DNA from 4 places in the Pseudoalteromonas spongiae UST010723-006 genome. Region 1 is predicted to be linked to each of the others. Evidence: predicted binding sites of a transcription regulator. Region 1 holds the regulator's gene; each other region holds the start of a gene.
What was found. Region 1 encodes FliA, which starts transcription of late flagellar genes. Its sites were predicted from a motif close to CTAAAGNTNNNNNNNNNNNNGCCGATA; they were not measured.
Positions count from the first base shown of each region.

Region 2: PSPO_RS01115 (DUF5610 domain-containing protein) is a predicted target of FliA. The motif match lies at 2,562-2,588, and genes of this name have one in related genera.
Region 3: flgM (flagellar biosynthesis anti-sigma factor FlgM) is a predicted target of FliA. The motif match lies at 3,636-3,662, and genes of this name have one in related genera.
Region 4: PSPO_RS03965 (flagellin N-terminal helical domain-containing protein) is a predicted target of FliA. The motif match lies at 3,672-3,698, and genes of this name have one in related genera.

Region 1 is NZ_CP011039.1:1,004,994-1,011,112, forward strand. It holds gene flhF (flagellar biosynthesis GTPase FlhF) at 1-1,140, shown strand, start outside; gene PSPO_RS04745 (MinD/ParA family ATP-binding protein) at 1,133-1,990, shown strand; gene PSPO_RS04750 (RNA polymerase sigma factor FliA) at 1,999-2,715, shown strand; gene cheY (chemotaxis response regulator CheY) at 2,766-3,149, shown strand; gene PSPO_RS04760 (protein phosphatase CheZ) at 3,166-3,939, shown strand; gene PSPO_RS04765 (chemotaxis protein CheA) at 3,954-6,119, shown strand, end outside.
Region 2 is NZ_CP011039.1:225,889-232,007, reverse strand. It holds gene PSPO_RS01125 (RNA recognition motif domain-containing protein) at 129-596, shown strand; gene murI (glutamate racemase) at 586-1,347, opposite strand; gene PSPO_RS01115 (DUF5610 domain-containing protein) at 1,416-2,531, opposite strand; gene trmA (tRNA (uridine(54)-C5)-methyltransferase TrmA) at 2,867-3,964, shown strand; gene fabR (HTH-type transcriptional repressor FabR) at 3,986-4,606, opposite strand; gene PSPO_RS01100 (acyl-CoA desaturase) at 4,734-5,870, shown strand; gene sthA (Si-specific NAD(P)(+) transhydrogenase) at 5,886-6,119, shown strand, end outside.
Region 3 is NZ_CP011039.1:825,846-831,964, reverse strand. It holds gene PSPO_RS03900 (flagellar hook assembly protein FlgD) at 1-28, opposite strand, end outside; gene flgC (flagellar basal body rod protein FlgC) at 41-463, opposite strand; gene flgB (flagellar basal body rod protein FlgB) at 466-870, opposite strand; gene PSPO_RS03885 (CheR family methyltransferase) at 934-1,758, opposite strand; gene PSPO_RS03880 (chemotaxis protein CheV) at 1,776-2,708, opposite strand; gene flgA (flagellar basal body P-ring formation chaperone FlgA) at 2,849-3,565, shown strand; gene flgM (flagellar biosynthesis anti-sigma factor FlgM) at 3,697-4,017, shown strand; gene flgN (flagellar protein FlgN) at 4,021-4,434, shown strand; gene PSPO_RS03860 (LPP20 family lipoprotein) at 4,463-4,930, opposite strand; gene PSPO_RS03855 (flagellar assembly protein T N-terminal domain-containing protein) at 5,042-6,119, shown strand, end outside.
Region 4 is NZ_CP011039.1:843,709-849,827, reverse strand. It holds gene fliD (flagellar filament capping protein FliD) at 1-1,229, opposite strand, end outside; gene PSPO_RS03975 (flagellar protein FlaG) at 1,242-1,643, opposite strand; gene PSPO_RS03970 (flagellin N-terminal helical domain-containing protein) at 1,754-2,569, opposite strand; gene PSPO_RS03965 (flagellin N-terminal helical domain-containing protein) at 2,778-3,596, opposite strand; gene PSPO_RS03960 (flagellin N-terminal helical domain-containing protein) at 3,808-4,626, opposite strand; gene PSPO_RS03955 (flagellin N-terminal helical domain-containing protein) at 4,958-5,773, opposite strand; gene PSPO_RS03950 (flagellin N-terminal helical domain-containing protein) at 5,980-6,119, opposite strand, start outside.

The sequences.
Region 1 (6,119 bases):
AAACAAGCAGCGGTAGCAGATAGTTTATCGGCATTACTTGAGCGCCAAGCGAAAAAATCACCTCAATTTGATAAAGCACCTGAGCCAAAGCAGCCTCGTAATTGGTTTGATGACGATGATTCACTCACATCGACACAGCAAGATGCCCTTGATAGCTTTGCTAAGCCAAAGCAACAAAGCAGTTATGGCAACCAAGCTCAGTCGCTTGATGAAATGCAAGCAATGCGTGATGAAATGGCATCGATCAGACAGTTACTTGAGCACCAACTTTCTGGCTTAATGAATGAAGATATGGCGCGCCGTGACCCAACTCGTGCTCTTTTACTCGACCGTTTGAAAGGTATGGGTATCAGTGAAGCAGTAGCGGACCAGCTTGCGTGTTTTATTCCAGATGACGTTGCACCGCGTCAAGCGTGGCAAGAAACACTTAATATGCTGAGCAAACAGCTATACACTGCAAATAATGAGATTTTGCGTCGTGGTGGCGTATATGCGCTAGTTGGTCCTACTGGTGTAGGTAAAACTACCACAGTTGCAAAGCTAGCTGCACTTGGCGCACAAAAATTTGGCGCCAACAATATCGCACTAATCACAACAGATACTTATCGTATTGGCGCATATGAGCAATTATCGACTTATGGTCGTATTATTGGCTGCCCAGTAAAGCAAGTTAAAAATGCAGAAGAACTCACTGAAATTCTTTATCATTTAAGAAATAAGCGTCTAGTATTAATTGATACAGCAGGAATGAGCCAACGAGATATACGTTTGACTGAACAACTCAACACCTTAATGCGCAATAGCCGAGTAGATATTCGCAGTTACCTTGTGTTAAGTTCAACAGCACAGCTTGAAGTACAGCAAGAGGCGATTAAACAGTTCAAACAGGTACAGTTAAGTGGTTGTATCTTCACAAAACTTGATGAATGTCTAAGTTTAGGTGAAATTATCAGTGTAGCCATTCAAAATCGTCTGCCAATAGGCTATCTTACCAATGGGCAGCGTGTACCAGAGGACATTCGTGTGGCAAATGCGGAAAAATTGGTCAGCAAAGCTCAGCAGTTGTATGCAAAACGAACAAACGCGCAAGCAAGACGTGCATCAAGCATGGCGCATCAAGCAGTAGGAATGTATGATTAACCCAGAATTAGATCAAGCTAGTGGCCTGCGGAAAATGAAAAACAACAACAAGGCTGTAAAAGTAATTGCGGTAACTGGAGGTAAAGGGGGAGTTGGTAAAACCAATGTCTCTCTAAACATGGCAATCGCCATGGCTCAGCAAGGCCAAAAAGTACTGGTACTCGATGCCGATTTGGGTTTAGCAAACTGTGATGTAATGCTGGGTTTGCGTGTAGAGCGTAATCTTTCTCACGTGCTTTCAGGTGAATGTGACCTCGAAGATATCTTAGTTGAAGGGCCGTATGGTATGAAAATTGTACCTGCGACATCTGGCTCTCAAAATATGGTGGAATTAACACCATCTGAACACGCTGGCCTTATTCGCGCTTTTGGCGAATTAGACTCACACTATGATGTATTAGTCGTTGACACTGCGGCCGGTATTTCAGATATGGTGCTTAGTTTTTCTCGCGCTTCACAAGATGTGCTTGTTGTTGTGTGTGATGAACCAACATCAATAACCGATGCTTACGCACTGATTAAAGTGTTAAGCCGTGAGCACGGTGTGTACAAATTTAAAATAGTTGCGAACATGGTACGCAGCTTAAAAGAAGGCCAAGAGCTTTTCGCAAAATTATCAAAAGTAACCGACCGCTTTTTAGATGTATCGCTTGAGCTAGTCGCAACAGTTCCATTTGATGAAAATATTCGAAAAGCGATTCGTAAACAAAAAACCATTGTTGACGTATTTCCAAAATCGCCTGCAGCAATTGCGTTCAAAGCACTTGCAACTAAAGCGGCGAGCTGGCCAATTCCAAATCAGCCGTCAGGACACCTAGAGTTTTTCATTGAGAAACTGGTTAGTAATTAGGAACGCCTATGAAAAGAACCGCTGCCTATGCTAATCAAAATCAATTATCGCAACTTGTCGAACAGCATACGCCGTTGGTTAAACGCATTGCCTACCATATTTTAGCGCGTCTGCCGGCGAGCGTTATTGTCGAAGACCTCATTCAGGCAGGCATGATAGGATTAATCGAGGCTGCTAAGAACTTTGATGGCAGTAAAGGTGCGAGCTTTGAAACCTATGCGGGTATTCGTATTCGCGGTGCAATAATTGATGAAACGCGTAAAGGAGATTGGGTACCTCGCTCAGTACATAAAAACGCCCGTGAAGTCGCCGCGGTCATCAATCAGCTAGAATCATCACTCGGACGTGAACCAAAAGACAGTGAAGTAGCTGAAAAACTTGATATTACGTTAGATGAGTACCATCATATTCTAAGGGATATAAGCAATGGTAAAATTATCGGCATTGAAGATCTCGGTGTTGATGAAGATGTCATCGACGCAGGGCTCGGCAATAAAGAACAAAATCCATTAGTTGATATTCAACAGGATAAATTTAATAAAGCGTTAGTAGAGGCAATACAAACTTTGCCAGAAAGAGAAGCGTTAGTGCTGTCACTTTACTACAATGATGAAATGAATTTAAAAGAAATTGGGCTAATTCTTGAAGTGAGTGAATCAAGAGTGAGCCAAATACATAGTCAGGCCATGGTGCGCCTTAAAGCAAAAGTCCATGACTGGATATAGAATAAAAGTAGTAAGTAAACAATTAGGTGCATACCTCACTGGAGGATATTTTGGATAAAAACATGAAAATTCTTGTAGTTGACGACTTTTCAACGATGAGAAGAATCATTAAAAACCTGTTAAGAGATCTTGGTTTCACAAACGTGCAAGAAGCAGACGACGGTAGCACTGCGCTACCAATGCTGCAAAACCAAGAGTTTGACTTTGTAGTTACGGATTGGAATATGCCAGGTATGCAAGGTATAGATTTGCTGCGCGCGATTCGCGCGGATGACAGTCTAAAACACATACCGGTACTAATGGTAACTGCCGAAGCCAAAAAAGAGCAGATCATTGCTGCAGCGCAAGCAGGTGTAAACGGTTATATCGTTAAACCATTTACAGCAGCAACGCTTAAAACAAAGCTTGATAAAGTTTTTGAGCGTTTAGGCTAACGGGAAGGAGAGGTTTATGTCAGCAAGTGCTGCGCCTCAAATTACCTTAGAACAAGCTAAGCAGCTAGTTGCGTTTCTTGAAAACGATGAGCAACAACAAGCGCAAGAGCTGCTAAAGCAAGTTACGGCAATTGAGCAAGATGAATTATTTGGTGAGGTAGGCAAACTAACTCGTCAACTGCATGATTCATTGAAAAATTTTCAACTTGATACCACTTTATCGGCGCTAACAACTGAGTCTATCCCTGACGCAAAAGAACGTCTCAATTATGTTATGGAAATGACAGAGCAAGCTGCGAATACAACGATGGACGCCGTTGAAGCATCGCTGCCTATTGCCGATAACTTGCAAACAGGTCTCAACAATATTAAGCCCAAATGGGACAAATTAATGTCGCGAGATCTTAAAGTTGGTGAGTTTAAAGTGTTATGTCATGAGCTAAACGGCTTTATGGACGAAGCAAAAACAAATTCTGATAAATTAAATGCATTAATGACAGAAGTGCTCATGGCCCAGGGTTACCAGGACCTCACAGGTCAAGTTATTCGACGCGTAATCGAGCTTGTCCGAGAAGTCGAGGATAGCCTGATTCATATGTTAACTGTGTTTGGCACACCTGTAGAACATGATGAATCGCCTGAAACGACAATACAACAAGAACAACAAATGGTTGCTGATGGTGAATTAGACCAAGTAGCTGAAGGTCCAATTATAAATGCTGAATCACGTGAAGATGTGGTTTCAGGTCAAGATGAAGTAGACGATCTGCTGTCTAGTTTGGGCTTCTAATCGGAGAAAAATGCATGAGCTTTGATGTCGATGAAGATATTTTACAAGACTTTTTAGTCGAAGCCGGTGAAATCTTAGAGTTGCTCTCAGAACAGTTAGTTGAACTGGAAAATAATCCAGAAGATGCTGATTTACTGAATGCGATATTTAGAGGGTTTCATACCGTAAAAGGGGGCGCTGGCTTCTTGTCTATGACAGAGCTAGTCGATGCATGTCACGGCGCAGAAAATATTTTCGATGTTTTACGACAAGGCCAACGCAGGGTTACTCCTGAATTAATGGATGTGATTTTACAGGCACTTGATACCATCAATGAAATGTTTGCTCACATTCAAAATCGCGCTCAGCCCGATCCTGCTGACCCGCAGCTACTGGCAGAACTACATAGACTTAGTCAGCCTGAAAGCGCAGATGAAGCACCGGTAGCCGAAGCGCCAGCAGAAGAAATTGTCGAACCAGAAGCAGTCGAAGAAGACCCGTTTGTTGATATTTTATTTGATGCTGATGCGCCAAGTGATGAAGCACAATCTTCTGGCGATAGCGTTGACGATATCACAGAAGAAGAATTTGAAAGCTTATTAGATGAGTTACACGGCTCTGGTAATGGCCCAGCCTCTAATGCAGCGCCAGAAGCGAGTGAAAGTAGCGACTCTGATGAAATCACTGATGATGAATTTGAAAGCTTACTCGACGAATTACATGGCGCTGGTTCATTCGGTGGCGCGTCTGAGACAAGTGCGCCAGAAAGCGCAGCTCCTGCGGCTTCATCGGGTGACGATGAAGACATTACCGAAGATGAATTCGAAGCCTTACTTGATGAACTTCATGGCAAGGGCAGTGCGCCAAGCACTGCTGAAAAATCATTTAATACTGAGGCGGTAGCGGCAAAACCGGCAACGCCAACACCACCTCCTGCGGCTAAGCCAACGCCGGCGAAACCACAAGCTTCAGCACCAAAACCAGTAGCTGATAAGCCTGCTGCGCCAAGTGCAGCCAAACCAGCTGCAGCGCCAAGTAAAGCACCAGCTAAACCGGCAGCGCCACCGGCTGAAACGACAGTGCGTGTTGACACCAAACGCCTTGACCAAATCATGAATATGGTCGGTGAACTGGTATTGGTTCGAAATCGACTTGTCAGCTTAGGTGCTAACGTTAGTAATGAAAGTATGGGTAAAGCCATTTCTAACTTAGATGTGGTGACCGCAGACTTACAAGGCGCGGTAATGAAAACCCGGATGCAGCCAATCAAAAAAGTATTTGGCCGTTTCCCTCGCGTTGTACGTGACTTAGCGCGCAGCTTGAAAAAAGAAATTAATTTACAGCTAGTTGGTGAAGAAACAGATTTAGATAAAAACCTTGTTGAGGCACTTGCAGATCCACTAGTTCACCTTGTACGTAACTCGGTGGATCATGGTATTGAAATGCCAGACGATCGTGAAGCTGCAGGTAAACCACGCACCGGTACGGTGACGCTGTCAGCATCTCAAGAAGGTGATCATATCTTGCTTACCATTGAAGATGATGGTGCGGGTATGGACGCAGAAAAGCTGAAAAGTATAGCGATTGGTAAAGGTGTAATAGATGCCGATCAGGCAGCTCGACTGTCAAACAACGAAGCGTATAACTTAATCTTTGCGCCAGGTTTCTCTACCAAAGAAGAGATTTCTGATATTTCTGGTCGTGGCGTGGGTATGGATGTGGTTAAAACCAAAATTACCCAATTAAACGGTACAGTGAATATTGAATCAGAAAAAGGTAAAGGCACAGTACTTGAAATTAAAGTACCACTGACGCTCGCTATTCTACCTACCTTAATGGTCGTAGTTGGTCAGCAAACGTTTGCATTGCCACTTGCGGGTGTAAGCGAGATATTCCACTTAGATCTTACTAAAACAAATCTAGTTGATGGGCAGCTAACGATTATCGTCCGTGATAAAGCGATTCCGTTGTTCTATCTAGAAAAATGGTTGTTACGGAATCCTCGCAGCGAACAAAAGCGTTCGCAGGGGCATGTTGTTATTGTGCAATTAGGTACGCAACAAATGGGCTTTGTGGTTGATTCCTTAATTGGTCAGGAAGAAGTGGTAATCAAGCCATTAGATGCTTTATTGCAAGGTACGCCGGGTATGGCGGGTGCAACAATTACGTCAGATGGTGGCATTGCACTAATTTTAGATGTA
Region 2 (6,119 bases), 780 kb from region 1:
TAAACTTAACTTAAATAATTTTACCGCTTATTTGTTCTGATATTATTGCCTTGTGAGCAAAGTAAGATAAGATAAGCATGAACATTTGTTAATTTTATGTTTAATTTGTGTAATTCGGAATCTTTAAAATGAGTTCATCGCAACAAAAATCATTAATAATAATTTTTATCGCATCTCTTATCGGCTATGCCGTAGTTCATTTTGCATTATCATCAGTACTTACAAGTTCATCTTTGGCTATTGCTGTAGGCATTTTGATTGGTGGTGTTCTTGCAACCTTTTCTGCTAATGGTGCAACTGAAAAGAAAGAGGCAAGTAAATCACTTTATGTGGGTAATTTACCTTATAAGGCAAACGAAGCGGTTGTTAGAAGTTTATTTGAACAACACGGGAAAATATTCTCTGTTCGCCTATTAAAGGATAAGCATACTGGTAAACGTCGCGGCTTTGGTTTTGTAGAAGTCGCAGAAAAGGATGCCGATAAAATTATCTCGGCATTAAATGATAAAGAGTTTCAACAGCGCACTTTAAAAGTACGTGAAGCGAAACAAAAGTCAGATGACAATAATTCTTCGGATGATAGTGTTAATCATTAATCACTGAGATTTGTAATTTAGTCTGTTCTAAAGCAGCCGTAGCATAATAATCTACTGGCTGCTTTTTATTATCTACTACATTACACTCGCCAATGAGACTCGATACACGATTTGCAATAGCCTCACCAGAGTCGAGTAGTTGTAAATCATGCTTTATTAACTGTTTAAGTTCATTTGCAATAATAGGAAAATGCGTACACCCCAAAACTAAATGATCAATTTCACTGTTTATTGCTAATTTATCGAGTTCTTGAGCTAACGCTTGCATATCTAATGTATTAAACCAGAACTTGTATTCAGCTAATCTTACTAGTTCGCTAGAACCATATAAGTCAACTTCACAGCTTCTTGCAAAATCATTAATCAATGTCGCGGTGTATTCATTTGCAACTGTGGCAGGCGTTGCTAATACGCCAATTCGTTTGCTTAGGGATTTCTCTGCTGCTGGTTTAATTGCAGGTACAACGCCTACTATTGGAAAATCAAATTGTGCGCGAAGTTGCACTAATGTTTGTGTGCTCGCAGTATTACAGGCAACAACCAATATATCGACAGGCTCAATTACTTTAATAAATTGAGTTAACAGACTAGTAATACGCTGCGTTAAAAATTGTGAAGAACGTTTTCCGTACGGCAGGTATTTGTTGTCCATAAGATAGCTGAATTTCGCACTCGGTAAACTCGCTTGAATATGTTCAAGTACCGATGTGCCACCAATGCCAGAATCAAATACAACAATGTGCTTAGCCAAACTACCCGACCTAATACGTTATTAACCCGAGTAGTTTGCCATAGATTTTTTAATTCACAAGCGATGACCTAGCTTTCTTTCTGTTGCTTTTGATTTAGCTGTTCAAAAAAGCTAGTACTGTAATCCAACAGATTCTCTTTATTAGCCTGCTGTTGATTCAGCCAATTTAATAATTGCGTCAATTGATTCTCAATATTGAGTGGCTTCGCTTTGTCATAGCTTTCTTTTAGCCCTTCATTTATTGGTTCAAATTGCTTAGCAATTTCTCGACCTGGTTGCGTCGTTTGATATTCTCTCACACTTGCTCTTACTTCTGTTTGCTGCAAGTTCATCGACATAGCCACCAATTGTGGAGAATCCAAGTTTAGATTTTTTGCTTGCTCAAACGCTTCATCAAGCGAGCCATTAAAGAACTCGTTACTAACTTCTTGCAAATCTGACATAAGTTCATTAATTGCTGCTACTTCATCTTCATTCAAATCACCTTCGACTGAAAATGAGTAAGCTTGTGAACTCGACTGAGAAGACGAATAACTGAACGACTCGTCATTACCATCTTTACTATAAGAGAATTGTTCCGACGACTGATACTGACTATTGTATGTTAACTTAATTACATCGCCTTCAGCTGTTTTAATCTCGTAACTCGCACCATTTTCTAGCTTATAATAATTCTGCGCATTAAAACTCGTAGACTTTGACTGCTCGCTTACTGGGTTAAATAAAGATTCTTCAAATTCGTCTAGGCCATCAAAAATAAATTCACGGCTTTTTTCGACCCCTTTTTCAATATCATCACTAAACAAATCGCTGTCTTTAAGCTCTTCAATTGCCTCACCCAGACCTTGCTTTATCCCTTTACGTGCTTGCTCAAGCATATTGGCCAGTGAGCCTTCATCAGCTCCGTCCGCTTGAGCACCTAAAATGGCACCTTTAACAAAGGACAGTACATTTTTAGCCACTTCTTCAAAATCAAACGTATTACTTGTGGCTGGCGGTTCCACTTTACTTTCAAATGGTATTGTCCCCATCATTTTTTGATAGGAGATCTGACTTGCAATTGTTATTCGTTGAGACATGGTAAAAACATCTTTAGACGATGCGTTTTGTGCTATTTCGTTTGGTTTATTTTGAGAAAAACCATACTTGTTTTCAGGTTGATACCCCAATCCACCAACTTTCATAATCATTGCCTCCATTTCAGAACATCTACTTATCGACCAAATAGTGAACAACTTAAGTATAAATCATTAATTTAAGCACTATTCGTTTTCCTTCTATAATGGTAATAACCACTTAGCTAAGTATGTTATTCGATGTTGCTAAGGCGGAGTTTTCTGATGTAGTCCTTCTAAATCGATAAATAACAACGTGATTAGCAATCAAAAAAGCCCGCGCAAATGATTCGCTATTTAAGTGAGTCAGTATAAGTATGTCACATTTTTTCTATGCTATAACTGGACAAAGAAAAACCACAACCTACAATAGCGCGACTCGCACACTAGAGGTTAAAAAGCATATGCCTGTAATTCAAATAGATACTTCACAATACGACGAACAACTTGCTGAAAAAGAACAACGTATCAGCCAACAATTTGCGCAGTTTAACGCGCCAAAATTAGAAGTATTTGCGTCTGAAGCAAAAAATTACAGACAACGTGCAGAGTTTCGCGTGTGGCATGAAGGTGAAGATTTATTTCACATTATGTTTGACCCTGAAACAAAAGAGAAAATCAGAGTTGATCAGTTTGATCCTGCAGCACCATTAATTTGTGAATTAATGCCTCGTTTGTTAGAGCTACTAAAACCGAATGAAATTTTACGTCGTAAACTCTTTCAAATTGATTATTTGTCGACATTAAGCGGACAAATTCTTGTTAGCTTGATTTATCACAAGCAACTTGATGACGAATGGGTAAACGAGGCTAATAAGCTAAAGGCGTTACTAAAAGAAGAGTTTGATATCGATTTTATTGGCCGAGCTCGCAAGCAAAAAATTGTGCTTGGTGAAGAATATGTCATTGAAAAGCTGAATGTAGATAATCGTGAACTTGTTTATCAGCAAGTTGAAAATAGCTTTACTCAGCCAAACGCCAAGCTAAATGAGCAAATGCTCGAGTGGGCAATTGATGTCTCAAAACCTCTTAATAACGATCTGCTGGAACTTTATTGTGGTAACGGTAACTTTTCAATTGCATTAGCGCCAAGCTTTAATCGCGTACTAGCCACCGAAATTTCCAAGTCTTCGGTTAAGTCTGCGCAATTTAATATTGCCGAAAACAAAATCAACAACCTCGATATAATCCGTATGTCGAGTGAAGAGTTCACTATGGCAATGAATGGTGAAAAAGAGTTTTCCCGCTTAAATGGTATCGACCTTAAAAGTTACAACTGTCAAAGTATATTAGTTGATCCGCCCCGTGCAGGTTTAGACAAAGACACCACTGATTTAGTGCAAGGGTATGACAACATTATCTATATTTCATGTAATCCAGATACGCTGGAAAGAGATTTGCAGCAACTAACTGAAACTCATACCATCGCGCGTTTTGCCATTTTTGATCAGTTCCCGTATACCCATCATATCGAATCCGGCGTATTTTTAACGCGCAAGTAAAACATCCATCAAAAAAAGCAGCTATTTAGCTGCTTTTTTTTCTTTGATATAGCTTGATGCCCCTTTAGCAATATAACGCAATTGCCAAATAATACGCTCGGTAAGTTGTTCACGCTGTGGCTTAGTGAGATCAAGCGCTTCAGCGCCTGCGTTAAATACTAACGTAACCATTGCTTCTGCTTGTATATACGCATGATTAGCATCACAACCAGTCTCGTTTTCTAAATAATGCGCGAGTTCTAGAATAAAGTGCTTAATTTCACGAGCAACTGCCGCCCTAAAAGCTTTTGATGTACCCGAACGCTCTCGCAATAATAAACGGAATTGGTTACTCGACTCATCAATAAACTCCATAAACGTCAACACAGATATATTGATAATACTGCCACCGCTTTCAATACGACGGCGAGCCTGACGCATCAATTGACGCAACATCAAGCCTGCTTCATCAACTAAGGTTAACCCAAGCTCATTCATATCTTTAAAGTGGCGATAAAAAGACGTAGGTGCAATTCCCGCTTCACGAGCGACCTCACGTAAACTTAGATTAGAAAAGCTATGCTCAGCACTTAGCTGGTTAAAAGCCGCTGCAATTAAAGCCTGTCTTGTCTTTTCTTTTTGTTGTGCGCGAATACCCGACATACGTCCCCCATCTAATTTGCACGCAGTTTACCACAGAAAAAATATTTATGAATTTTGTCGAATTCACTTGATTAAAAGGCCATATAAAACTATTTTAGCGTACAAGTGTACGCTGAGATTTTTAAGAATGAAAAAACCACCTATTATTTGGCTTAATACCCTCTTTTTTACCATCACTTTTTTGGCTGCTGTTACCATCGTGCCCTGGTACGGTCTAGCGTATGGCTACAGTAGCGCAAACTGGATCGCATTTATTGCGTGTATGTTTTATTGCGGTTTATCAATTACTGCCGGTTATCACCGTTTATGGGCGCACAAAACTTATGAAACCCATCCTGTGATTGAATTTATTTTTGCCATCGGCGGTGCGTTCTCAATTCAAAATAGCGCGTTACATTGGAGTTCAGATCACCGCCTGCATCATGGCAAAGTTGATGACACTGAACACGACCCTTACGCTGCGACTCGCGGGTTTTGGTATAGCCACATTGGTTGGATGCTGCGCGAATATCAAGCACATCGATACAACGACTACTCAAACTGCCGAGATTTACAAAAAAATCGTGTTGTTATGTGGCAACATAAACATTATTTGACGCTTACTCTGATTACCAACTTGGGTATCCCACTGGTACTTGGTTTGGTGTTTGGCAATGTATGGGGAATGTTACTTCTTGCGGGTTTATTACGTTTAGTACTGAGCCAACACTTCACCTTTTTCATTAACTCGCTGGCACATATTTGGGGTTCTCGCCCGTATACGGAATCAAACACCGCCCGCGACAACGGCTTTTTAGCGTTATTCACATACGGAGAGGGGTATCACAACTTCCATCATATTTTTGCATCTGATTACCGCAATGGTATCCGATGGTGGCATTACGATCCGACAAAATGGCTGATAAAATCACTAGCATTTTTGGGATTAGCCTCAAAGTTACGCAAAACACCGCAAGAGCGAATTGAACGTGCAAAAGCGGCAACGTTAATGGAAAAAACCAAACGCACCTTGCTTGAAAAGCAAGACAGTCATGTGCAATTAGATAAACTGCAGCACGAATATGAGTTGTTATTAAGTAAAATACAGCACTATTATAAAGTAAGAAAACGCTTACTAGAGATGCGCAAAAACAAAGTGATACAGCAATGTGAGCAATCACAATTGAAAAAGCAGTATAATGACATTAAAGCGTCTTTAATAAACCAACAACAAAACTGGCTGGCGTTAAACAAAGCCTTAATTAAAGGGCTCGCAATAAACTAGTTAAAGGAACACTCTGTGACAAAAAAACAAGCGACTAAAAAACAGTATGATTATGATGCCATTATAATTGGTACTGGCCCTGGTGGTGAGGGTACGGCTATGAACCTTGCGAAAAGTGGCAAGCGCGTAGCGGTTGTTGAAAAACAACCGAAAGTGGGTGGTGGTTGTGCTCACTGGGGTACAATTCCATCTAAAGCACTGCGCCACTCGGTTAGTCGCTTGATTGAGTTTAATTCAAACCCGCTGTTT
Region 3 (6,119 bases), 180 kb from region 1:
AACTGTCGTTACTAACGTTTGTTGTCATGATCAGCTCCTATTAGTTTTGACCCATGCGCAGAGTACGAGACAGCATTTGCTTCGCTGCATCAGCTACTTGAACATTGGTTTGGTAATTACGTGATGCCGAAATCATATTTGCCATTTCTTCCACAACATTGACATTCGGCTTATAGATAAAGCCATCTTTATCAGCCAGCGGATGCTCTGGATTGAATTCACGCTTAAGCGGTTTGTCACTTTCAACAATACCAAGCACCTTTACTCCAACCGCTTCACCTTGTTGCGCGTTAACCGCTTTGCTCAATTCTGCAGAAAAAACAGGATGACGCGCACGGTAGGTTTCGTCCGCACTTGAACTCACTGAGTTAGCATTAGACAAATTACTTGCAGTCGTATTTAAACGCACAGATTGTGCACTCATGCCAGTACCAGAAATGTTAAATACATTATATAGACTCATAATTATGCCCCTTGCCCACCTAGTGCTTTTTTCAAGCCTTTAAACTTACCGCCTAAAAAGTTAATACTCGCTTGGTACTCCATTGCGTTTTGAACATACTTACTACGTTCTTCCTGCATATCCACAGTATTACCGTCACCGGTATCAGGCTGAGTGGGTACTCGATACAAGGTGTTACTTTCTAAACTATTAATAGAAAGATCGAAGTGTTTTTCGTGAGTGGTCGACAAGCGCTTGGATTGGCTCGATTTAGCCTGTTCAAGGGCTTTTGAAAAATCAATGTCTCGCGCTTTGTAGTTTGGCGTATCTGCGTTAGCAATATTAGTTGCTAGCACTTCTGCTCTTTGCGAACGAGCAAGAGTAGCTTGCGGATGAATGCCGAGTGCTCTGTCAAAACTGATAGCCATAACTTCTCCAAAAAAGTGACTTTGAAGAAGTTATGCAAATAGTAAGCCAGAGCTACTGACTAATTATTTTTTTTGATAAATGATACCTGGATTACAGCGGATCATTTCAAAATCCTCGCTTAATCCGGTCATAGATTCTGACGCGCCTAGAAATAAATACCCTTTAGGGCTAAGGGCTTGGTGGAATTGTTTAATAATTTTTGCTTTAACTTCCGGTGAGAAATAAATCAATACATTACGACAAAAAATGATTTCAAATTTCCCCATAAGTGCATACGAATCTAACAAGTTTAAGTGGCGAAAGCTCACCATCCGCTTTATATCATCGTTCACTTTTGCCATACCGTGATCTGAATCCGTAAAAAACTTGCGACGCCTTTCAGGTGAAAGGCCACGTGCCAGCGCAAGCGAATCGTATTCAGCATTTTTACAGATATCTAACATGGTGTTAGATATATCTGTACCAACAATATTGACACCCGCTAGCGCCCCTGGCTTTGACTGCTTAAATTCAGCGGCACTCATAGCGATTGAATACGGCTCTTGCCCTGAAGAACTTGCAGCAGACCAAATTTTAATAGGTCTACGCAGCTCCGAAAGTTCAGGGAAAAGTTTATTCTTAAGCAATTCGAATGGATATGTATCACGGAACCACAGGGTTTCATTAGTTGTCATTGCATCAACAACTGCAGCCCTTAACTGACGTTCACGCGGGCTAAGCGTTTTAGTCACTAATTCTGATAAAGAGTCGACATCAAACCTTGCCATTAAAGGTGCAAGACGACTCTTTACTAGGTACTGTTTATTGTCACCTAGCACAATGCCACATTGCTGCTCTAAAAAGCTTTTAAATTGCTGATATTCTTTATCATCTAAGTTTTTGTTCAAGTTTATTACTCGCTGGTCTAATCTTCATGAACCCACTTTTTAACCGCAGTAGCTAACTCATCTGGGTTAAACTTCGCAATAAAATCATCAGCTCCGACTTTTTCAACCATCGCCTGATTAAATACACCACTGAGTGATGTATGTAATATAACATGAAGCGGTGCTGTTCTGGGATCAGCCTTTAGTTCGGCTGTTAGCGTATACCCATCCATTTCTGGCATTTCTACGTCTGAAATAAGTAGCGCTACTCGTTCAGTGACCACACTTTGACAATCTTTCTCGGCAATTTCTTTCAGGCGAACTAGCGCCTCGCGTCCATTTTTTGCCACCTCAGTTTGCACGCCTAATGGCTCAAGCGCCCGTTTCACTTGGTTTCGCGCAACTGTCGAATCATCGGCAATAAATACAATACGTTCGCCAAGGTCTTTTTGCATCTCACCATCTGAAACCAAATCAGCACTCACCTCAGTGTTTACTGGGCAAATTTCATTCAGGATCTTTTCTACATCCAGTATTTCAACCAGTTCCTTTTCGATTTCAGTTACTGCAGTTAAATACGAATAACGGCCCGAACCTGACGGCGGTGGCATAATTGATTCCCAGTTGATATTAACGATACGCTCAACCGAGTCGACTAAAAAGCCCTGCACTGAACGGTTATATTCAGTGATGATAATAAAACAATCTTTTGTATCTTGGATCCCAGGGCCACCGATAGCTAAAGAAAGATCGATAACTGAAATTGTTTGCCCACGTATGTGCGCCACACCTTTAACATAATGATTAGATTTTGGCATTGCCGTTAAGTTAGGACATTGTAAAACCTCACGTACTTTAAATACGTTAATTCCGAACCGCTGCCTGCCTTTTAACTTAAACAGCAACAACTCCAGCCTGTTTTGACCTACGAGTTGCGTTCGCTGATTAACCGAATCTAAAATGCCTGCCATTTCAATCTCCTAACTTGAAGCAATGAAAAGGAATACTTCTTGCTTCTTTGTTATTGTACTACCGTATAACCTTGATGTGCCATAATTTTGACACTCGCTAGTTATACCTTGTTTTACCCATAAAGCATAGTCGAAACATTATGAGTTTGTTTAAAAAAAATCTTTATTTCTTTATTTTAATACAAATTGCTGCGCTTGCTATGACTTCACTCAAAGCAAAGGTTTACAGTAAGTTAGAATTGCAGCAAATCGCAATAGATTATGTTGCCGATAACAAACAACCCAACTCTAACCAACACCCTAATTCGCAGTTGTCGATTACGGCGTTACCGCTCGACACTCGTATTAAAACGCGAACATGTCAGCGCGAGTTGCAAGTAAGTGCCGCAAATCCTATCAATACTAATCGGCAATCTACTATAAAAATTAAGTGTTTAGACCAAAATAATTGGCAAGTTTTTGTGCATGTAAAGCAATTAGAGCTCGTTGAAGTGATTACGGCAGCAAAAGGGATCAGTAAAGGGCAACGAATTACCGCAAAACATTTAACCAGCAAGCAAGTTGCAAAACACTTAACGCGTTCGAATCAATTTAAATCGAGTACTAACTTAATAGGTAGCCGCAGTAAACGAAATGTTCGTGCGGGACAAACTATCAACTACAATTATATTTGTACTATTTGTAAAGGCGATAAAATTACTATTTTGGCAAGCTTTAAAGGCATGACAATTAAAACACAAGGTGAAGCGCTTGAAGATGGACGCATAGGCGACAACATTAGTATTCGCAATGTAAAATCTAAAAAGAAAATTCAGGCAAGAGTTTTAAACACTGAGCTGGTAATAGTCACAATTTAGCGCTGTACTCTAGTAGAAATTTCAGGTTAAATAAGAGGTTACAAATTTAATAAAAATAGTGCATTTTTTATTAAAGGTTGTACCCGAGATGCCGATACATAAGATGTGAAATCTTAGTAGAGAGAACTGTCATGGTTAATCAAATAAATCAAGGCTCAAACAGCCAAGCAAACGTCAGGCTTGAAAGCTCTAAGCAGCAAGCGTCTGAAACTGCTAATAAACAAGTGCAAGTGAATACTGCTACTGCAAAGGCAACTAGCGATTCAGTGAGCATTACACCGCAAGCTCAACAGCTTAAAAAGCTAAATGAAAAAGCGGAGCAATCATCAGGTATTGATGAGAAAAAAGTAAACGAGCTTAAAAAAGCGATCGCTAACGGCGAATACAAAATTGATGCAGAGAAGCTTGCTGAAAACATCAATAAGCTTGAATTTAAACTTTTCGGTCGATAGTTTATGAATCTAGAACAGATATTAGCGCAACAACTTGATGAGTTGAATACTATGGCTGACATCCTAAAGCAGGAATTAGAAGCTATAGTTGCGCGCGATCATGAATCGTTGATATCTGTTGTTGAAAGCAAAGTTGCATCGTTGCAGTCCATTCAGCAACGTGACCAACACATTGCCAAATTAATCGATCAAGACGGTATTGATAAAGCTGAATATCAGCCAACAATCAACCAAATTAATCAGGTATTAGCTGACTGCAAAAAACAGAATGATGTGAATCAAGTAGCAGCAAATCAAAGCCAGATTGCTTCACAAAAATTAAAGAATATCCTATTTGGTAAAAGTCATACCGGATATGACAAAACGGGCAAATCTTTCTCTCTACCTAACCCGATTGCTCGCGGGCTAAAAGCGTAATTTGAATTTACTAATAAAAAGTAACCTGCTAGTAGTAGGTTACTTTTTTAACGTTTCTTGGTTTAGTTTGACCAATATATAAGTCATGTACCAATTTCATATCTAGCTCAACTTCTGTTGCATACGTATCACCCACAGCGTAGCTTTTTGTTACTTTCGCACCACGTACAACACCTTGTACACGTACTTTCAAAGTATCATTACTAGCGATAAGGCCTTTAACGCTCGTTTGCGCGTCAACTTTTTGTCCGTAGACTTGTTCCGCGAGCTCACGATAAGCCTCAAGCTTTGATGCCTTCATTGCCATAATCGATTTTTGCTCTGTTGTTGTACCGGGTTGCAAACTGATCGGTGCATACCCTACCGCATACAGCACCGGGTAGTTATCTGGTGTTTGGTATTCATATTCAATATGTTTATCAAACAGTTGGCTACAGCCACCTAATAAATATAAGCTCGTTATCAGAGTTGATGTTTTGAAAATTGATTTCAACATATTGCCACCATACAAATGCATATTACATTTGAATTAGCAATTTTCGCGCCACTGTATGGTTTGGTACAGAAATTGAATATACAGACTAAGGTTTAAATTGAGAGCTGCGCTATGCGACATCTAGTATTACTTCTTTTTATTGTGAGCTTTTCGTCTCATGCAATTTGGTATGAATCAACCGGTCAAGCCAAAATACGCAACGGTAATGTTGAACAAGCTCGAATGATGGCAACCGAAAATGCTATTCAGCAAGCTCTACTTTTTTCAGGTGCGCAAGTTACTAGTCTACAGCAAGTGGTAAATGGCATTTGGCAAACACCAAGTACCCAAGTTTACTCTCATGGAGCAATCGATCAGATTGAAGTAATTGATGAAATTCAATCAGACAACACGCTCTCAATTACACTAAGACTTGATATTTTAGATAATAGCGAGACTTGCCAAAATTCATCGATTAAAAAGAATGTAGCTTTAACAAGAACCGGTTTCAAAACTCCGAGCCATGCAACTTATGGTCAAATTTTTGAATTACCAAAAGCATACAGCGAAAAGCTCGTAAAACATTTGTATCAGTTTACCCATTTATTCAACACAAAAGCCGATATTAACCGTAAGCTTAATACCAAAAACCTGTTCACCGCGCATTTTGATGCCAACTCAAGCGCGCTTATTCAACAAATTGCCGACCAAAATAACAGTCAGTTTGTCTGGATATCGCAAATAGAAGACTTATCTCTTGGTGAGCAACAGAGTTCATCGTTAGCATTTTGGCAAAATAAAGCTTATGAACGTTTTTTCTCGATCAATACGGCGCTATACAATGGCTTAACTGGCGAACTGCTGAAACAAACACACTACGATACATTTGCCACCTGGCAAACCAAAAAAACAGCCCGTATCGATGTGAACAGTGAAAAATTTTGGACCATGCCTTATGGACAAGCAATATCAGATATCAACTTAAAGCTTGGCCAAGATTTAGCAAGCTATCTTGCCTGTATTCCAGCGCAAGCACGTATTTTAAGCGTCGATCACGATACCGTGATCATTAGCCTTGGCGCTGAGAATAATCTAGTGAAAGGACAAAAGCTGCAAATTGCACTGCGCAAAGGGTTTAATCAAAAGCAGCTTATTATTAATACTGATTACCAGTTGAGAGTCACTCAGGTAAATCAAAACACCGCAATTG
Region 4 (6,119 bases), 160 kb from region 1:
GATTCGTTTAATGTGGTCTCACGTTCAACTAGCGAGCCCTTTTTACCAGTAAACAATTCAACATAATCGTTAACCTGCTTACCAAGACCTGTATCACCAACAAATAAACTTTGAACTTCTGAAAAATTATCAGATAAGGCTGACTCAAAACGTTCTGTGCCACTTGGATTAGTTCCCAGTGCAATACTGGAAATTTCCATTTTACCTTCACGGTCAAAGGTAATACCTAAATCATAAAGTGATTTAACATTAGTATTTGTACCAGATATTTCACCTGTAAACATTCTCTGCAATTGCTGTTCCACAATTCGAATACTGCCATCAGCTGCAAGTAATCCATTTTCAGGATCAGATAGTCCGTCTAACTGTGATTTAAGTTCGTTATATGCATCAACAAACCCTTTCAGTTTTTCCTTTGCTTCAGATTGGTCAACACCAATGGTAACCGTTTCTGCACCTGTTGTTGTTTCTTTAAGAGTTATGACCGTGCCCTGAATTTTATCTGATAACTTATTATCACTATCAGTGACAAGCTGGCCATTTATCAATGCTCGTGCATTTCCCGCGGCTTGCGTCTCTGTAAGACCTGCTGCGGCTGTAGGTGCAGATGTTGCAATTGAAGCAAGCGAATCATCATCCGCAGTTACTGTAAGTGAATTACCGTCACCGGTCACGTCTGAGTTAAATGTGAGAACAGCACCGGCATCTGAGTTAATAATGTTGGCACTTACACCAAAATTATCGCCTGCAGCATTAATTTTCTCACGAATATCTTCTAAAGTGTCAGCCGCATCAACTGCAATCGAAAAACTGTTTCCGCCTGCTGCAAATGTCAAGTTGCCACTTCCTACCGGATCTGTCGCACTACCTAACGCAGCAGATTCAAGTTTTGAGCCTTGAGCAAGAGCCTGCACTTCAATGGCAAACTCACCCGATTGAACAGTCGAACTAGCAAAAATCTCAAACGCCTGCTTATCTTCTTCAAGGCCGTTTTTAAAACTCACCGTGCGTGCAGTAAAGGTTTCTTCTTTAGCTAGTTCAGCCAAAGCAGAATTAAAGTTGTCTAACGCCGATTTAAACGTACCAACACCTGATAGCTCAGTTGCATATTGAATTTCACGTTTATTTAATTGTTGCTCTTTAGGCGTCTTTTCAGCAAGAAGCGTTGTTTTTATTATCGTTTCGAGATCAAGACCTGAGCCAACACCTGCCGCTGTAATACCAGCCATAAATCACCTCAATTACACTTTTTTATCAAATAACATACCTGAGCTCGCGCCTAGGATTTCTGTTTGCAACTGTTCAATCTTTTTCGATACTTCAATCATTTCTTCTGATGGGATCTGCCTTAACACTTCCTGTGTTTGTGAATCAGAGACCACAACCACTGATAGCCCATCAAAACGTTCGATTGAAAAATCTACATTTTTTGATTGCAATTGAGCAAATTGCCTTACTTTATCAATAGTTTCAAGCAAGGTTTGCGCCAATTCGTCATCAGATAGAGGTGTCGGTACCTCTTCGATAACACTTTTATCCTTAGCCTCAACATCATTTTTAGGCTTGACCATTGTATCTTGATTAACGGCATCTACAGGGTCACGGATTGGATTGGCCGTCATTGAAATATCACTTAAATTCATAGCAACTCCAAAATTTGGAATGAGCAGCTTTAAACACAATTATAGTCCTATAACGTGCTTAAAGCTTACTTACATTTCTGTAAAGTGAAAGCTACCTCACTTTACCTGAATTACAGCAGTGACAACGCTATTTGCGGCTGCTGATTAGCCTGCGCTAGCATTGAGCTTGAAGCCTGTTGTAATACTTGGTTACGCGCCAATGCCGCACTTTCTGCTGCAAAGTCTGTATCCATAATACGTGACTTAGACGCTGCTACATTTTCTGCTACGTTGTTTAAATTACGAATAGTCGAACTAAAACGGTTTTGTTTCGCACCAAGATCAGCACGTACACCGTTCACTGTTGACAACGCATCATCAAGAGCGGTAATTGCTGTTTGAGCTTGTGAGGCTGTTGCAATAGTATCATCATTTAATGCAAGGCCTGTTGCGCCCATACTAGTACCAATACTTACTGTAATCGTTTGACTTGCGTCTGCACCCACTTGGAACGCTGCGGTAAATGAACCATCTAAGATATTCACACCACCAAAGCTCGTATCTGTAGCAACGCGGTCAATCTCGCTCGACAGTTCAGAAAATTCTTTTTGCAGTGCTGCGCGGTCAGATGCTGTATTTGAACCATTCGCTGATTGAATTGCCAATACACGCATACGTTGCAACATATTTGAGGTTTCTTCTAACGCACCTTCTGCTGTTTGCGATAGTGAAATACCATCGTTTGCATTACGTGCACCTTGGTTTAAACCTTGTACCTGCGCGTTTAAACGCGTACCAATTTGTAAGCCAGCCGCATCATCTGCTGCACTGTTTACACGTAAACCAGACGATAAACGCTGGAATGATGTTGATAATGCCTCGCTCGAACGAGAGAGTTGTCTTTGAGAATTCAAAGACATTATATTTGAGTTAACACTTAAAGCCATGAGAGCCTCCAATAATAATTAACATAGGAACTATCAGTAGCAAGAGAGAGAGTAAGCTACAGATAGTTTTCTGTCCCATCTTCGTTATCGGCGCCCGTCTAAAACCCTTTAGCTTTTTTTTAAACTTTTTAACAAAAAGTAAAAAGCGGCCATTAGGCCGCTTTTTTTTATGAGAGGGAGTACTAACTTGATTAACTAGGAGAGAGTATTAACCAATTAGCGACAATGCTATCTGAGGCTGTTGATTTGCCTGAGCTAACATTGAGCTCGATGCTTGTTGTAACACCTGGTTACGCGCAAGACTTGCACTTTCAGCCGCAAAGTCCGTATCTAAAATACGTGACTTAGACGCTGACACATTTTCAGAAATATTATTCAAGTTACGAATAGTCGAGCTAAAACGGTTTTGCTTCGCACCGAGATCTGCACGTATACCATTTACCGTAGACAAAGCGTCATCAATTGCGGTAATCGCTGTCTGAGCCTGAGATGCAGTCGCAATTGTGTCATCGTTTACAGCTAAACCTGTTGCCCCCATACTTGTTGCGATAGCGACATTGATCACTTGGTTCGCATCTGGACCAACCTGGAAATCAGCTGTAAATGTTCCATCTAAAATATTTACACCACCAAACGTTGTATCACTTGCTACACGGTCAATTTCACTCGATAGCTCAGAAAACTCTTTTTGCAGTGCTGCACGATCTGATGCTGTATTTGAACCATTCGCTGATTGAATTGCCAGAACACGCATACGCTGCAGCATGTTCGAGGTTTCTTCTAGTGCACCTTCCGCTGTTTGCGATAGTGAAATACCATCGTTTGCATTACGTGCGCCTTGGTTTGCACCATTTACTTGCGACTGTAAACGTGTACCAATTTGAAGACCGGCCGCATCATCTGCTGCACTGTTAACACGTAAACCAGATGACAGCCGTTGGAAGGACGTGCTTAACGCATTTGTTGAATTCGATAATTGACGCTGTGCGTTCAATGATGTGACGTTTGAATTTACATATAAAGCCATAATGTTCACCCTCTAGTTCTAAGCAATTATGCTAAAAAGAACTGTTATCTAATTAATTTCTTTAACTAAAAACTATATCGACAGTGGGAGTAATTTCTTTAGAAAAAACCTGTAATTTTTTGTACTTTTTTAAATCACACAATAAAAAAAGCAGCCAAATGGCTGCTCTTATGAGAGAGGGAGTACTAACTTGATTTACTAGGAGAGAGTGTTAACCAATTAGGGATAATGCGATTTGTGGCTGTTGATTTGCCTGGGCTAACATTGAGCTTGATGCTTGTTGTAGCACCTGGTTACGTGCAAGACCTGCACTCTCCGCCGCAAAGTCTGTATCCATTATGCGTGATTTCGACGCCGATACGTTTTCTGAAACATTGTTTAAGTTACGAATAGTCGAACTAAAACGGTTTTGCTTCGCACCTAAGTCAGCTCGTACACCATTTACGATTGATAAAGCATCATCTAGTGCTGTAATCGCTGTTTGCGCACCTGCTGCTGTACTAATTGAATCATCTGAAAGTGCAAGACCCGTTGAGTTCATGTTGGTGGTAATTTTCACCTGAATCGTTTGGTTAGCATCTGGCCCTACTTGATAGTCTGTATCGTAAGTACCATTTAAGATGTTTACACCACCAAACGTTGTATCACTTGCTACACGGTCTATCTCTGCCGATAATTCAGCAAACTCTTTTTGTAGTGCATCACGGTCTGAGTCTGTGTTTGAACCATTCGCCGATTGAATCGATAAAACACGCATACGTTGCAACATATTTGACGTTTCTTCTAGTGCACCTTCTGCTGTTTGAGCTAGTGAAATACCATCATTCGCGTTACGTGCGCCTTGATTTGCACCATTTACTTGCGATTGTAAACGTGTACCAATTTGAAGACCTGCTGCATCGTCCGCTGCACTGTTAACACGTAAACCTGATGATAAACGCTGAAAAGACGTGCTTAACGCATTTGTCGAATTTGATAATTGACGCTGTGCGTTCAATGATGTGATGTTTGAATTTACATATAAAGCCATGATTCTCGCCCTCTTCTATCTGCGGTATTTACCGCCAAACAACTCGTTTGATTAAGATATCGACACGTCAAAAAGATTCTTTAATCAATTTTTACAAGTAAGCCACTAGAAGAAAAATAACCAACAAATAAACAAAGAGTTACTTTAATAATTTAATCACAAAATGCTTTTAATTTTGAAGCATGATTCGTTCTGATTATTCTAGTTTAGAGGTGTAATTGTTTAGTTTGGGCTCTATGAATACGCTATATGGGAGGGATATTATTCAGTCAAATATTTATAGATCACACCACTCAGTGTGATCTATAAAAAGCATTACGATTACTATTTATTACAGCAATGACAACGCAATTTGCGGCTGCTGGTTAGCCTGCGCTAACATTGAGCTTGAAGCCTGTTGTAATACTTGGTTACGCGCCAATGCCGCACTTTCTGCTGCAAAGTCTGTATCCATGATACGTGACTTAGACGCTGCTACATTTTCTGCTACGTTGTTTAAGTTACGAATAGTCGAACTAAAACGGTTTTGCTTCGCACCAAGATCAGCACGTACACCGTTCACTGTTGACAACGCATCATCTAGTGCACCTATAGCTGTTTGTGCGCCTGCAGCAGTACTGATAGAGTCATCAGAAAGCGCAAGTCCTGTTGAGTTCATATTTGTCGTTACTTTTAACGTAATAGTCTGGTTTGCATCAGCACCAACTTGGAAGTCTGTGTCGTACGTACCATCTAAAATATTTACACCACCAAAGCTCGTATCACTTGCAACACGATCAATCTCAGCAGATAGCTCTGTGAATTCTTTTTGCAGTGCATCACGATCCGAATCAGTGTTTGAACCATTCGCTGACTGAATTGCCAATACACGCATACGTTGCAGCATGTTCGAGGTTTCTTCCAACGCACCTTCTGCTGTTTGCGATAGTGAAATACCATCGTTTGCATTACGTGCACCTTGGTTTAAACCTTGTACTTGCGAGTTTAAACGCGTACCAATTTGCAAACCTGCCGCATCATCTGCCGCACTGTTTACACGTAAACCAGACGATAAACGTTGGAATGATGTTGATAATGCCTCACTCGAACGAGAGAGTTGTCTTTGAGAATTCAAAGACATTATATTTGAGTTAACACTTAAAGCCATGAGAGCCTCCAATAATAATTAACATAGGAACTATCAGTTGCAAGAGAGAGAGTAAGCTACAGATAGTTTTCTGTCCCATCTTCGTTATCGGCGGCCGCCTAAAACCCTTTAGCTTTTTTTAATTTTTTTTAACGAAAAGTAAAAAACGGCCATTTGGCCGTTTTTATATGAGAGGGAGTACTAACTTAATTAACTAGGAGAGAGTGTTAACCAATTAGCGACAATGCGATTTGTGGCTGTTGATTTGCCTGAGCTAACATTGAGCTTGATGCTTGCTGTAACACCTGGTTACGTGCAAGACCTGCACTCTCCGCCGCAAAGTCTGTATCCATTATGCGTGATTTCG